DNA from 3 places in the Streptomyces sp. NPDC093598 genome. Region 2 is predicted to be linked to each of the others. Evidence: riboswitches for the same ligand, from Rfam matches in the RefSeq annotation. Region 2 holds a riboswitch; each other region holds the start of a gene.
What was found. A riboswitch is a leader RNA that binds a small molecule or an ion and turns the genes downstream of it on or off. The one in region 2 is predicted to bind cobalamin.
Positions count from the first base shown of each region.

Region 1: another riboswitch for cobalamin. It lies ahead of ACIRDU_RS00290 (cobalamin biosynthesis protein); the one in region 2 lies ahead of ACIRDU_RS10760 (energy-coupling factor ABC transporter permease).
Region 3: another riboswitch for cobalamin. It lies ahead of ACIRDU_RS24070 (ribonucleoside-diphosphate reductase subunit alpha); the one in region 2 lies ahead of ACIRDU_RS10760 (energy-coupling factor ABC transporter permease).

Region 1 is NZ_JBIWIV010000001.1:53,576-57,879, forward strand. Features, by position in the region: gene ACIRDU_RS00280 (anion permease) at 25-1,272, shown strand; gene ACIRDU_RS00285 (hypothetical protein) at 1,307-1,528, shown strand; cobalamin riboswitch at 1,646-1,805, shown strand; gene ACIRDU_RS00290 (cobalamin biosynthesis protein) at 1,905-2,858, shown strand; gene ACIRDU_RS00295 (cobyric acid synthase) at 2,860-4,304, shown strand, end outside.
Region 2 is NZ_JBIWIV010000002.1:1,042,297-1,046,600, reverse strand. Features, by position in the region: gene ACIRDU_RS10765 (serine/threonine-protein kinase) at 1-954, shown strand, start outside; cobalamin riboswitch at 1,084-1,269, shown strand; gene ACIRDU_RS10760 (energy-coupling factor ABC transporter permease) at 1,299-2,000, shown strand; gene ACIRDU_RS10755 (energy-coupling factor ABC transporter substrate-binding protein) at 1,997-2,365, shown strand; gene cbiQ (cobalt ECF transporter T component CbiQ) at 2,372-3,121, shown strand; gene ACIRDU_RS10745 (energy-coupling factor ABC transporter ATP-binding protein) at 3,118-3,972, shown strand; gene ACIRDU_RS10740 (amidinotransferase) at 4,013-4,304, opposite strand, start outside.
Region 3 is NZ_JBIWIV010000008.1:195,561-199,864, forward strand. Features, by position in the region: gene ACIRDU_RS24060 (DUF3311 domain-containing protein) at 1-77, shown strand, start outside; gene mctP (monocarboxylate uptake permease MctP) at 74-1,702, shown strand; cobalamin riboswitch at 1,807-1,964, shown strand; gene ACIRDU_RS24070 (ribonucleoside-diphosphate reductase subunit alpha) at 2,086-4,304, shown strand, end outside.

The DNA of each region.
Region 1 (4,304 bases), on a different contig from region 2:
GACCTCGAACGATTGCCTGGGTAAATGGAAAGCTTCTCGCTGATCCTCGCGATTGTGGTGGTAACCGCACTCGCGTTCGATTTCACGAACGGTTTCCACGACACCGCGAACGCCATGGCCACCACCATTTCCACGGGCGCCATGAGGCCCAAGGTTGCGGTGGCCATGTCCGCGGTCCTCAACCTGGTCGGCGCCTTCCTGTCCGTCGAAGTCGCCAACACGATCTCCAAGGGCCTCGTCGACGAGGCCGGCATCCGGCCCGAGGTCATCTTCGCCGCCCTGGTCGGCGCGATCCTCTGGAACCTGCTGACCTGGCTGGTCGGCCTGCCGTCCAGCTCCTCGCACGCCCTCATGGGCGGTCTCATCGGCGCCACGATCGCCTCGGCGGGCGTCGGCGCGGTGCACGGCGACGTGCTGGTCACCAAGGTGCTGATCCCGGCGATCGCCGCCCCGCTGGTCGCGGGCATCGCGGCGCTGCTCGCCACCCGGCTGACGTACTCCCTCGGCAGGAAGGCCGACGGAGAGGCGTCCAAGAAGGGCTACCGGGCCGGCCAGATCGCCTCCGCCGGCCTGGTCTCCCTGGCCCACGGCACCAACGACGCCCAGAAGACGATGGGCGTCATCACCCTCGCCCTGGTCGCCGGCGGCGCCGTCGCGCCCGACTCCGACCCGCCCATGTGGGTCATCCTGTCGGCGGGTCTCGCCATCGCGCTCGGCACGTACCTGGGTGGCTGGCGCATCATCCGCACCATGGGCAAGGGACTGACCGACCTCCAGCCGCAGCAGGGCTTCGCCGCCCAGACCTCCGCGGCCACGGTCATCCTTGCCTCCTCGCACCTCGGCTTCTCCCTCTCCACGACGCACTCCGTGTCCGGCTCGGTGATGGGCGCGGGGCTCGGCCGCAAGGGCGGCGTGGTGCGCTGGTCCACCGCGACGCGGATGTTCGTCGCGTGGGGCCTGACGCTGCCGGCGGCCGCTCTGGTGGGCGCGCTCGCCGAGTACGTCACCGGCTTCGGCGACTGGGGCACGGCCGTGGTGGCCGTCTTCCTCATCGCCTCCAGCGCGGCGATCTGGAAGCTCTCGCGGCGAGAGATCGTCGACCACACCAACGTCAACGACACCGACGACGCGGAGCCCGCGGGCGTGGTGACCACGGCGATGGCCGCGGTGACGCCGCCGCCGGTGGGTGGCACGGCGTCGGAGGAGCCGGTTCCCGCGTTCCCGGCGCAGGCCACCGCCGAACGGACGCCGACCACGACCACCTCGGTCTGACCCCGCCCACCGGTTACAAGGAAGAGTCTCCGATATGAAGATCGACTGGGCGGCCCTCGGCTCCGTCTTCGGCGTCAGCCTCGTGGTCACCGTGGCCCTCGTCGGCCTGTTCACCCTCGGCATCACCGGCCTGTCGCGCCGCGAGCGTGCGGTGGCTCAGGGCGGGTCCGCCGGGCTCGCGGTCACGGGAGCGTACGCGTGTTTCGCGGCGTGTGCGGCGGCTGTGGGCTACGGGATCTATCTGATCGTGGCCTGAGGGCCTGACTGCACGTCGTGTCGGCCGGGCGGCGCGGGACTTCTTCTCCCGCGCCGCCCGGCCGTCGTGTGTGCACAGGGAGCGGTGTGGGGTTCTCCACACTCTCCCCTCGCAGGTCAACGGCAAGTTGACGGCGGTTCCCGGCCGTGGTGGACTGCCGGGGCCAGTACGGCGGCAGGAGAGGAAGCCGGTGCAAGTCCGGCGCGGTCCCGCCACTGTCACCGGGGTAGCAAATCCCCGGGAGCCAGGAACTCTCACCGCCGGTCTCGTCGAACCAGGGCGTGGACACCCTGAGTGAGGACACACATCGCCATGCGCGGCTGCCGATCGAGGTTCAACTCCCCACCCCTGCCCGCCCTCCTGGCCGGCTGAGCCCATGGGTGCCGGTCGCGTCTTCGCGTACGGCGCCGCCGCCGGTCTGATCGGTGACCTGCTGCTCGGTGATCCTCGCCGGGGGCATCCGGTCGCCGCGTTCGGACGGGCCGCGGGTGCCGTGGAACGGGTGTTGTGGCGGGACCACCGCGGGTGGGGCGCGCTGCACACCGCCGTGTGCGCCGGAGGGGCCGTCGCCCTCGGGTCCGTCGCCGCGCGTGCCGTGCGGACGTCCGGCGTCGCCTCCGTCGCACTGACCGGCGCCGCCACCTGGGCGGTCGTCGGGGGGACTTCGCTCGCCCGGGAGGCGCAGGCCATCGGGCGTGCCCTGGAGGCCGGGGACGTCGAGGCGGCCCGGGCCCGGCTGCCGCATCTGTGCGGGCGGGACCCGCAGGCCCTCGACGCCGACGGGATCGCCCGGGCCGTGGTCGAGTCCGTCGCCGAGAACACCTCCGACGCGGTGGTGGGGGCGCTGGTGTGGGGGGCCGTCGGCGGGGTGCCGGGGCTGCTCGGGTTCCGGGCCGTCAACACCCTGGACGCCATGGTCGGGCACACGTCGGCCCGGTACCTCCGGTACGGGTGGGCCTCCGCGCGGCTGGACGACCTCGCGGGGTGGCCGGGAGCGCGGCTGACCGCGGTCCTCGCGGCCCTGGCCGGGCCGGATCCGCGGGGGGCCGTGCGGGCCTGGCGGGCCGATGCGGCGAAGCATCCGAGTCCCAACGCCGGGCCCGTGGAGGCCTCGTTCGCGGGGGCGCTCGGGGTGCGGCTGGGCGGGACGCTCTCGTACGGCGGGCGGGTGGAGCACCGGCCCGTGCTGAACACGCAAGGGCGTGCCGTCGGCACGCGCGACGTCGAACGGGCCGTGCGGCTGTCGCGGCGCGTCACCTGGCTCTCGCTCGGGGTGTGCGCCGGTGCGCGGTTGCTGCGGAGTGCGCGGTCGTTGAAGAGGGGGAAATGACATGAGCGGTGGTCTTCTCGTCGCCGGTACCACCTCCGACGCCGGCAAGAGCGTCGTGACCGCCGGGATCTGCCGGTGGCTGGTGCGGCAGGGCGTCAAGGTCGCGCCCTTCAAGGCGCAGAACATGTCCCTGAACTCCTTCGTGACCAAGGAGGGGGCCGAGATCGGGCGGGCGCAGGCCATGCAGGCGCAGGCCTGCCGGGTCGAGCCGACCGCGCTGATGAACCCCGTACTGCTCAAGCCCGGTGGCGAGCAGAGCAGTCAGGTCGTGCTGCTCGGCAAACCGGTCGGGGAGCTGAGTGCGCGCGGCTACCACGGCGGGCGGCAGCAGCAGTTGCTCGGGACGGTGCTGGACTGTCTGGAGCAGTTGCGGGGCACGTATGACGCGGTGATCTGCGAGGGGGCCGGTTCTCCCGCCGAGATCAATCTGCGGCGGACGGACATCGTGAACATGGGGATCGCCCGGAACGCCGGGCTGCCCGTGCTCGTCGTCGGCGACATCGACCGGGGCGGTGTGTTCGCCTCGTTCTTCGGGACGGTGGCGCTGCTGTCCCCCGAGGACCAGCGTTGCGTCGCCGGGTTCCTCGTCAACAAGTTCCGCGGGGACGTCTCCCTGCTGGAGCCGGGCCTGGACATGCTGCGCGACCTCACCGGGCGGCGTACGTACGGTGTGCTGCCGTTCCGGCACGGTCTCGGGATCGACGAGGAGGACGGTCTGCGGGTCTCGTTGCGGGGAGCGGTGCGGGAGTCCGTCGTGGCCCCGCCGCTCGGGGAGGACGTGCTGCGGGTCGCGGTCTGTGCCGTGCCGCTCATGTCCAACTTCACCGACGTGGACGCGCTGGCCGCCGAACCGGGCGTCGTGGTGCGGTTCGTGGACCGGCCGGAGGAACTGTCCGACGCCGACCTCGTCATCGTGCCCGGCACCCGGGGAACGGTCAGGGCGCTGGAGTGGCTGCGCGAGCGGGGGCTCGCCGACGCCCTGGCCCGCAGGGCCGCCGAGCAGCGGCCCGTCCTCGGCATCTGCGGCGGTTTCCAGATGCTCGGCGAGCACATCGAGGACGACGTCGAGAGCCGCCGGGGCCACGTCGACGGGCTCGGGATCCTGCCCGTGCGGGTACGGTTCGCCCGCGAGAAGACCCTCACGCGGCCTGCGGGCGAGGCCCTCGGGGAACGCGTCGAGGGCTACGAGATCCACCACGGGGTCGCCGACGTCACCGGAGGAGTTCCGTTCCTGGACGGCTGCCGGGTCGGCCAGACCTGGGGCACGCACTGGCACGGCTCACTGGAGTCGGACGGCTTCCGGCGGGCCTTTCTGCGCGAGGTGGCGGCCGCCGCGGGCCGCCGCTTCGTGCCGGCGCCGGACACCTCGTTCGCCGCGCTGCGCGAGGAGCAGCTCGACCGGCTCGGCGACCTGATCGAACAGCACGCGGACACCGACGCGCTGTG
Region 2 (4,304 bases):
CAGATCGTCGGCACCGGCCTCTACCTCGCGCCCGAGCGGGCCCTGGGCAAGCCCGCGGGGCCCGCCTCCGACATGTACTCCCTGGGCTGCGTGCTCTACCAGCTCCTCAGCGGCCGCCCGCCGTTCCAGGCCGACACCGCCGTCGCCCTCCTCCACCAGCATCTCGACTCCGCCCCCGTGCCGCCTCGCGAACTCGGTGTCTCCGGACTCCCGCCCGCGTTCGAGAACTACCTCCTCGGTCTGCTCGCCAAGCAGCCCGAGGACCGGCCCACCGCCCAGCAGGCCGCCGAGTGGTTCACCGGGGGTGCCTGGCGGGGCCTGCCCGAGCCGCTCCCGGAAGTCTCGCCGCCGCTGCGGCCGACGACCACGTCCGCGGCGACGTCCGCCGGGCCGGGCCCGTACGCCGCCGCCGGGGCCGGCAACCCGACCACGTACGCGCTGCCCGCGACCACGGGGCATCGCACCGCGGCCCGGGCGGCCCAGGCGGGGCGTTCGGGCCGCTCGCGCGGGCGCGGCAACCGGTCGAGACTGGCCGCGACGGCCGCCGCCGCGGCACTCTTCCTCGCGGCGATGCTCATCGGCATGCGCTGGTTCTCGCCCGACACGACCACGGAGGGCACGGAGCCCGACACGTCCCCGTCCGCGAGCAGCCCCGCCGCCACGCCGTCCACCGACTCCGCGTCGTCTTCGTCCTCCGATTCCGAGGCCGATCCCGGGACCGGCCCGGCGGCCGGCCCGGGGGCAGCCGACACGCCGACCACCGGCACCGTGGCCGATGTCACTCCGCCCACGCCGACCGCTTCCCCGACGCCTCCCGCTCCGGCGCCCGGCGCAACGCCTCCGACGCAGGAAGCGGGTGACGGCGGCCCGGGGCAGCCGAAGCCGCAGAAGCCGCGCCAGGCCGGGGAGGACGGGGAGAGTGACGCCGGCGCAGACGACGGGGGCGACGACTGACGCGGCCGTGACGTCGTACGGCGGGGCCCTGCCAGCAGCGCGTGGATCAGCCGAGGGATGCGCCGGTGTGCGAGTGGGCGCCCCCTCGCGCGCCCCCTGGGGTGGCTTGTCATCGCCCTTACCCCGGCCTTATTGTCACCAGGCCTTGGTGAACGGGAAATCCGGTGTGATGCCGGTGCGGCCCTCGCCACTGTGAATCGGGAAGTCCGGCTCCGGCCCTCACGGGCAGCCACTGGGTCCTTGCGACCCGGGAAGGCGGAGTCCGGGCGGTGGTACCCGTCAGCCAGGAGACCGGCCAAGGCGCGTCAACCATCCACGAGGTGCTGGAGAGGGTCTGCTGAGCCATGCACATAGCCGAGGGTTTCCTTCCTCCGGCGCACGCGGTCGCCTGGGGCGTCGCGTCGGCGCCGTTCGTCGTCCACGGGGTCCGGTCGCTCACCCGTGAAGTGCGCGAGCACCCCGAGAGCACCCTGCTCCTCGGTGCGTCCGGCGCCTTCACCTTCGTCCTGTCCGCCCTGAAACTGCCGTCCGTCACGGGCAGTTGCTCGCACCCCACCGGCACGGGCCTCGGAGCCATCCTGTTCCGGCCGCCCATCATGGCGGTGCTGGGCACCATCACCCTGCTCTTCCAGGCGCTGCTGCTCGCGCACGGCGGCCTGACCACGCTCGGCGCCAACGTCTTCTCGATGGCGATCGTCGGCCCCTGGGCCGGATACGCCGTCTATAAAATGCTGCGGCGCTCCAACGCGCCACTGATGGTCACGGTGTTCTGCGGCGCGTTCGTCGCCGACCTGTCCACCTACTGCGTCACCAGCGTGCAGCTGGCGTTCGCGTTCCCCGACCCGGGCAGCGGATTCCTGGGCGCGCTCGGCAAGTTCGGCTCCATCTTCGCCGTCACCCAGATCCCGCTCGCGGTGAGCGAGGGCCTGCTGACCGTGCTCGTGATGCGGCTGCTGGTGCAGTCCAGCAAGGGCGAACTGACCCGGCTGGGCGTGCTCCTCGCCAAGAAGCAGGCACGGACCGAGACCGAGGCGGTGGCCCGATGAGCCGGAACACGAAGATCAACCTGCTGCTGCTGTTCGCCGTGGCCGCGCTCGCCGTGCTGCCCTTGGCGCTCGGCCTCGGCGACCACAAGAAGGAGCCGTTCACGGGCGCCGACGCCGAGGCCGAGACGGCGATCACGGAGCTGAAGCCGGACTACGAGCCGTGGTTCTCTCCGCTGTACGAGCCGCCGTCCGGCGAGATCGAGTCGGCGCTGTTCGCCCTCCAGGCGGCCCTCGGCGCCGGCGTCCTCGCCTACTACTTCGGCCTGCGCCGGGGACGCCGGCAGGGCGAGCAGCGGACGCTGGAGCGGGAGGCCGGCAGCGCGCTCGCGGACGCCGCCGGGAAGTCCACCGCGGAACGGGACTGAGCCCGGGTGCTGCCGATCGACGCGGCGGCGCACAGCAGTCGCTGGCGCCGCCGCCATCCCGTGGACAAGGCCGTGCTCGGGCTCGGCCTCACGGTGCTCGCGATCTCCCTGCCGCCCTGGCCGGGTGCGGCCCTGGTGCTCCTGACCGCCCTGGTGGTGCTGTTGGGGCCGGCCGGTGTGCCCGGGCGGCGGCTGTGGCGGGCCTACCGGGTGCCGCTGGGCTTCTGCGTGACCGGCGCCGTCACCCTGCTCGTCCAGGTGGGCGGTCCGGGCGGCTTCGTCTCCCTCGCCGCCGACGGGCCGGTCCGGGCCGGGGAGTTGCTGCTGCGCACCTCGGCGGCCTCCCTGGGCGTGCTGCTGTTCGCCTTCACCACACCCATGTCGGACCTGCTGCCGCGCCTGGTCCGGGCCGGGATTCCCACGCCGGTCGTCGACGTCGCGCTGGTGACGTACCGGATGAGCTTCCTGCTGCTGGACGCCGTGCGCCGCATCCGGGAGGCCCAGGCGGCCCGGCTCGGGCACACCAGCCGGGCCGCGGAGTGGCGTTCCCTGGCCGGGCTCGGCGCCACCGCGTTCGTCCGGGCCTTCGACCGGGCCACCCGTCTCCAGGCCGGGCTCGCCGGGCGCGGCTACGACGGCACGCTGCGCGTCCTGGTGCCCGAGGCCCGGGTCTCCGTCCGCTTCACGGCGGCCAGTTGCGCGCTGCTCGCGGTGCTGGCCGTCCTCACCTTCGTACTGGAAAGGCCGCTGACATGAGCGAGCCCGCCCTCGTCGCCCTGCGGGGCGTGTCCTTCGGCTACGAGGACGGTCCGGCCGTGCTCAGCGGCCTCGACTTCGAGATCCGCGAGGGGCGCGCGCTCGCGCTGCTCGGCCGCAACGGCAGCGGCAAGACCACGCTGATGCGGCTGCTCTCCGGCGGCCTGCGGCCCCACGAGGGCCGGCTGACGGTCGAGGGACAGCCGGTGTCGTACGACCGCAAGGGCCTGACCCGGCTGCGGACGACCGTGCAGCTGGTGGTGCAGGACCCGGACGACCAGCTGTTCGCGGCGTCCGTCGAGCAGGACGTGTCGTTCGGGCCGCTGAACCTCGGCCTGGACGACACCGAGGTGCGGGCGCGGGTGGCGGAGGCGCTCGCCGCGCTGGACATCACGGGCCTGGCCGACCGGCCCACCCATCTGCTCTCCTACGGGCAGCGCAAACGGACCGCCATCGCCGGGGCGGTCGCCATGCGGCCGCGCGTCCTCGTCCTCGACGAGCCGACCGCCGGACTCGACCCCGACGGCCAGGAACGGCTCCTGGCGACCCTCGACGGGCTCCGCGCGGCCGGCACCACGGTGGTGATGGCCACGCACGACGTCGACCTCGCCCTGCGCTGGGCCGACGACGCGGCGCTCCTCACCCCGTCCGGCGTCCGCACCGGGCCCGCGGCCACGGCACTGGCCCGCACGGATCTCCTCCGCGAGGCGGGGCTGCGCCTGCCGTGGGGGGCGGCGGCGGAGGAACTCCTGCGCGCCCATGGGTTGTTGACCGAGACGGAGCCGGGGCCGCGCACGCCGGAGGAACTCGCCGCTGTGACGCCCGCCCGACCGGGGGCGTCCGGAAGGTGAGGCTCACCCCCCGTGCCTCGCCGGGCCGGGAACGGCGAGGTCAGTCGAAGTAGGACTGGAGCGTGCCGCGGCGCCGGATGTCGAGGGTCGCGCAGTGGAACGAGCCGCCGAAGGGGGCGTAGTGCAGCAGGTCGCACGGGATCGGCTCGAAGCCCCACTTCTCCAGCGCGCGCAGCATCCCGGTGTGGTGCCGCTCCGCGATCACCTGCTTCTCGTCGAGCATGAGCACGTTCATGCTGAGCCACTTGCCGCACATCGAGGTGAGCCTGAGCAGCCGCTCGTCGATCGGGTCGGGCTCGGGAGCGACCAGGACGTCCCAGGAGCCGAGGACG
Region 3 (4,304 bases), on a different contig from region 2:
TGACGATGATCGCCTACAAGCTGTGGCAGCGTGACCAGCGCGCCCGCTCGGCCGCGAAGGGCGGTGCGTCGCAGTGAAGGACGGCGTGAACGGCGTCGCACTCGCCGTTTTCATCTTCTTCTTCCTGGCCGTGACGGTCATGGGCTTCCTCGCCGCGCGCTGGCGCAAGGCCGAGAACGAGCACAGCCTCGACGAATGGGGCCTGGGCGGCCGCTCGTTCGGCACCTGGGTCACCTGGTTCCTGCTCGGCGGCGACCTGTACACGGCGTACACCTTCGTCGCCGTCCCGGCGGCCATCTACGCGGCGGGGGCGGCCGGCTTCTTCGCCGTGCCGTACACGATCCTGGTGTACCCGCTGATCTTCACCTTCCTCCCCCGCCTGTGGTCGGTGTCCCACAAGCACGGGTACGTCACGACGTCCGACTTCGTGCGCGGCCGCTTCGGCTCGAAGGGCCTGTCGCTCGCGGTGGCGGTGACCGGCATCCTGGCGACGATGCCGTACATCGCGCTCCAACTGGTCGGCATCCAGGCCGTGCTGGACGTGATGGGCGTCGGCGGCGGCGAGAACACCAACTGGTTCATCAAGGACCTGCCGCTGCTGATCGCGTTCGGCGTGCTGGCGGCGTACACGTACTCGTCGGGTCTGCGGGCCCCCGCCCTCATCGCGTTCGTGAAGGACACGCTGATCTACATCGTCATCGCGGTGGCGATCATCTACATCCCGATCAAGCTGGGCGGCTTCGACGACATCTTCGCCAAGGCCGGCGAGGCGTACAGCCAGACCAACCCGGCCACGGGCGCGCCGCGCGGTGCGCTGGTTCCGGCCGAGGCCGGCCAGTGGACGTACGCCACCCTGGCGCTGGGCTCCGCCCTGGCCCTCTTCATGTACCCGCACTCGATCACCGCGACGCTGTCCTCGAAGAGCCGTGAGGTGATCCGCCGCAACACCACGATCCTGCCGCTGTACTCCCTGATGCTGGGGCTGCTCGCGCTGCTCGGGTTCATGGCGATCGCGGCCGGCATCAAGGTGCAGAACGGGCAGCTGGCGATCCCGCAGCTGTTCGAGACGATGTTCCCGGACTGGTTCGCGGGTGTGGCGTTCGCGGCGATCGGCATCGGCGCGCTGGTGCCCGCGGCCATCATGTCCATCGCGGCCGCGAACCTCTTCACCCGCAACATCTACAAGGACTTCATCAAGCCGGACGCCACACCGGCGCAGGAGACCAAGGTCTCCAAGCTGGTCTCCCTGCTGGTGAAGGTGGGCGCCCTGGCCTTCGTCCTCACCATGGACAAGACGGTCGCCATCAACTTCCAGCTCCTGGGCGGCATCTGGATCCTCCAGACGTTCCCGGCCCTGGTCGGCGGCCTGTTCACCCGCTGGTTCCACCGCTGGGCCCTGCTCGCGGGCTGGGCGGTCGGCATGATCTACGGCACGGTCGCCGCGTACGGCGTCGCCTCCCCGACCCAGAAGCACTTCGGCGGCTCCGCGAAGGAGATCCCGGGCATCGGGGAGATCGGCTACATCGGCCTCACGGCGTTCGTCCTGAACGTGGTGGTGACGGTGGTCCTGACCTTCGTCCTGAGGGCCCTGAAGGCCCCCGACGGCATCGACGAGACCAAGCCGGAGGACTACACGGCGGACGCGGGCGACCCGGGAGTCCAGGTCGAACTCCCCCCTGCCACTGCCGGTTCCGCTCACTGACTTCAGAGGCGCGGGGAACTGCGCGATCAACCACAGACAACCCGCAGCGGGCCACCGTGAGAGTCCCTCACGGTGGCCCGCTGTCGCGTGCGACACAACATCTGGGGGTGTCACCGGAACCCGGCACAAGATGTATGCTCATGCTCGCTGTCGCCGCAGGGGAATCCGGTGCGAATCCGGAACTGTCCCGCAACGGTGTACCCATGCCCATATATACGCATGGGCGTCAGTCCGAGGACCTGCCGACAGCGCACCCGGCCACCCGGCCGGTGTGCCTGACGTCCGGGCCTCGTGGAATGGGCCGGTGGACGCGACGCCGCGTGCGCTCGTGTGCTGCCCCCTGCCCTCGACGAGGCCCCGTGCCGAGCGAGGGAGAGCCCCACGTGACCATCGCGCCAGCCGAACCGGTCTCAGCCGCCGAAGAAGAGCCTGACGCTCCCGGTGCCGCGTTGCTGCGGACCCTGACCGAGCTGACCGCCGACCTCCCCGACACCGAGGCCGGCCGGGTCGCCGCCGCCGCACTGCGCGGCCGGTCCGCGCAGGGGACCGAGACGGTGATCACAGCGGAGTTGCGGGAGCTGGCGACGGAGGCCGCGGCCGGTCTGATCTCCGAGGACCCCGCCTACTCCCGGCTGGCCGCCCGGCTGCTGACCATCTCCATCCGCGAAGAGGCCGCCTCACAGGGCGTCACGTCCTTCACCGAGTCCGTCGCGGTCGGCCACCGGGAGGGCCTCATCGCCGACCGCACCGCCGAGTTCGTGCGGCTCCACGCCGCCCGGCTCGACGCCCTGATCGACCCCGGCGCCGACGACCGCTTCGGCTACTTCGGCCTGCGCACACTGCACAGCCGCTACCTGCTCCGGCACCCGATCACCCGCAAGGTCGTCGAGACGCCCCAGCACTTCATGCTGCGCGTCGCCGCCGGTCTCGCCGAGGACGACACCCGCCGCTCCGTCGACGAAGTCGCCGCGCTCTACGGGCTCATGAGCCGCCTCGACTACCTCCCCTCCTCCCCCACCCTCTTCAACTCGGGCACCCGGCATCCGCAGATGTCGTCCTGCTACCTCCTCGACTCCCCCAAGGACGAGCTGGACTCCATCTACGACCGCTACCACCAGGTGGCCCGGCTGTCGAAGCACGCCGGTGGCATCGGACTCGCGTACTCCCGCATCCGCGCCCGCGGTTCCCTGATCCGCGGCACCAACGGCCACTCCAACGGCATCGTCCCGTTCCTGAAGACCCTCGACGCCTCGGTCGCGGCCGTGAACCAGGGCGGCCGCCGCAAGGGCGCCGCCGCGGTCTACCTGGAGACCTGGCACTCCGACATCGAGGAGTTCCTGGAGCTGCGCGACAACACCGGCGAGGACGCCCGGCGTACGCACAACCTGAACCTGGCGCACTGGGTGCCGGACGAGTTCATGCGGCGGGTGAACGCCGACGCGCAGTGGTCGCTGTTCTCCCCCGCGGACGTGCCCGAACTCGTCGACCTGTGGGGCGAGGAGTTCGACACCGCGTACCGGGCGGCCGAGGCGAAGGGCCTCGCGAAGAAGACCCTGCCCGCCCGCGAGCTGTACGGCCGCATGATGCGCACCCTCGCGCAGACCGGCAACGGCTGGATGACCTTCAAGGACGCCGCCAACCGCACCGCCAACCAGACGGCCGAGCCCGGTCACGTCGTCCACTCCTCCAACCTCTGCACGGAGATCCTGGAGGTCACCAGCGACGGGGAGACGGCGGTCTGCAACCTGGGCTCGGTCAACCTGGGTTCCTTTGTCGACACATCGACCGGGGACCTCGACTGGGAGCGACTGGACGAAACCGTCCGTACGGCCGTGACGTTCCTCGACCGGGTCGTGGACATCAACTTCTACCCGACCGAGCAGGCGGGCCGCTCCAACGCCCGCTGGCGCCCGGTCGGCCTCGGCGCCATGGGCCTCCAGGACGTCTTCTTCCAGCTGCGCCTGCCCTTCGACTCGCCCGAGGCCAAGGCCCTCTCCACCCGCATCGCCGAGCGGATCATGCTCGCCGCGTACGAGGCCTCCGCCGACCTCGCCGAGCGCAACGGACCGCTGCCGGCCTGGGAGAAGACCCGGACGGCCAGGGGCGTGCTGCACCCCGACCACTACGGCGTGGAGCCGGCCTGGCCGGAGCGCTGGGCGGCCCTGCGCGAGCGCATCGCCACCACCGGCATGCGCAACTCGCTGCTCCTCGCCATCGCCCCCACGGCCACCATCGCCTCCATCGCGGGCGTGTACGAGTGCATCGAGCCGCAGGTGTCCAACCTGTTCAAGCGCGAGACGCTGTCGGGCGAGTTCCTCCAGGTCAACTCCTACCTGGTGGACGAGCTGAAGCGGCTCGGCGTGTGGGACGCCCGCAGCCGGGAGGCCCTGCGCGAGGCCAACGGCTCGGTGCAGGACTTCGCCTGGATCCCCGAGGACGTCCGCGCCCTGTACCGCACGGCGTGGGAGATCCCGCAGCGCGGCCTGATCGACATGGCGGCGGCCAGGACCCCGTACCTGGACCAGTCCCAGTCCCTGAACCTGTTCCTGGAGACGCCGACCATCGGCAAGCTCTCCTCGATGTACGCCTACGCCTGGAAGTC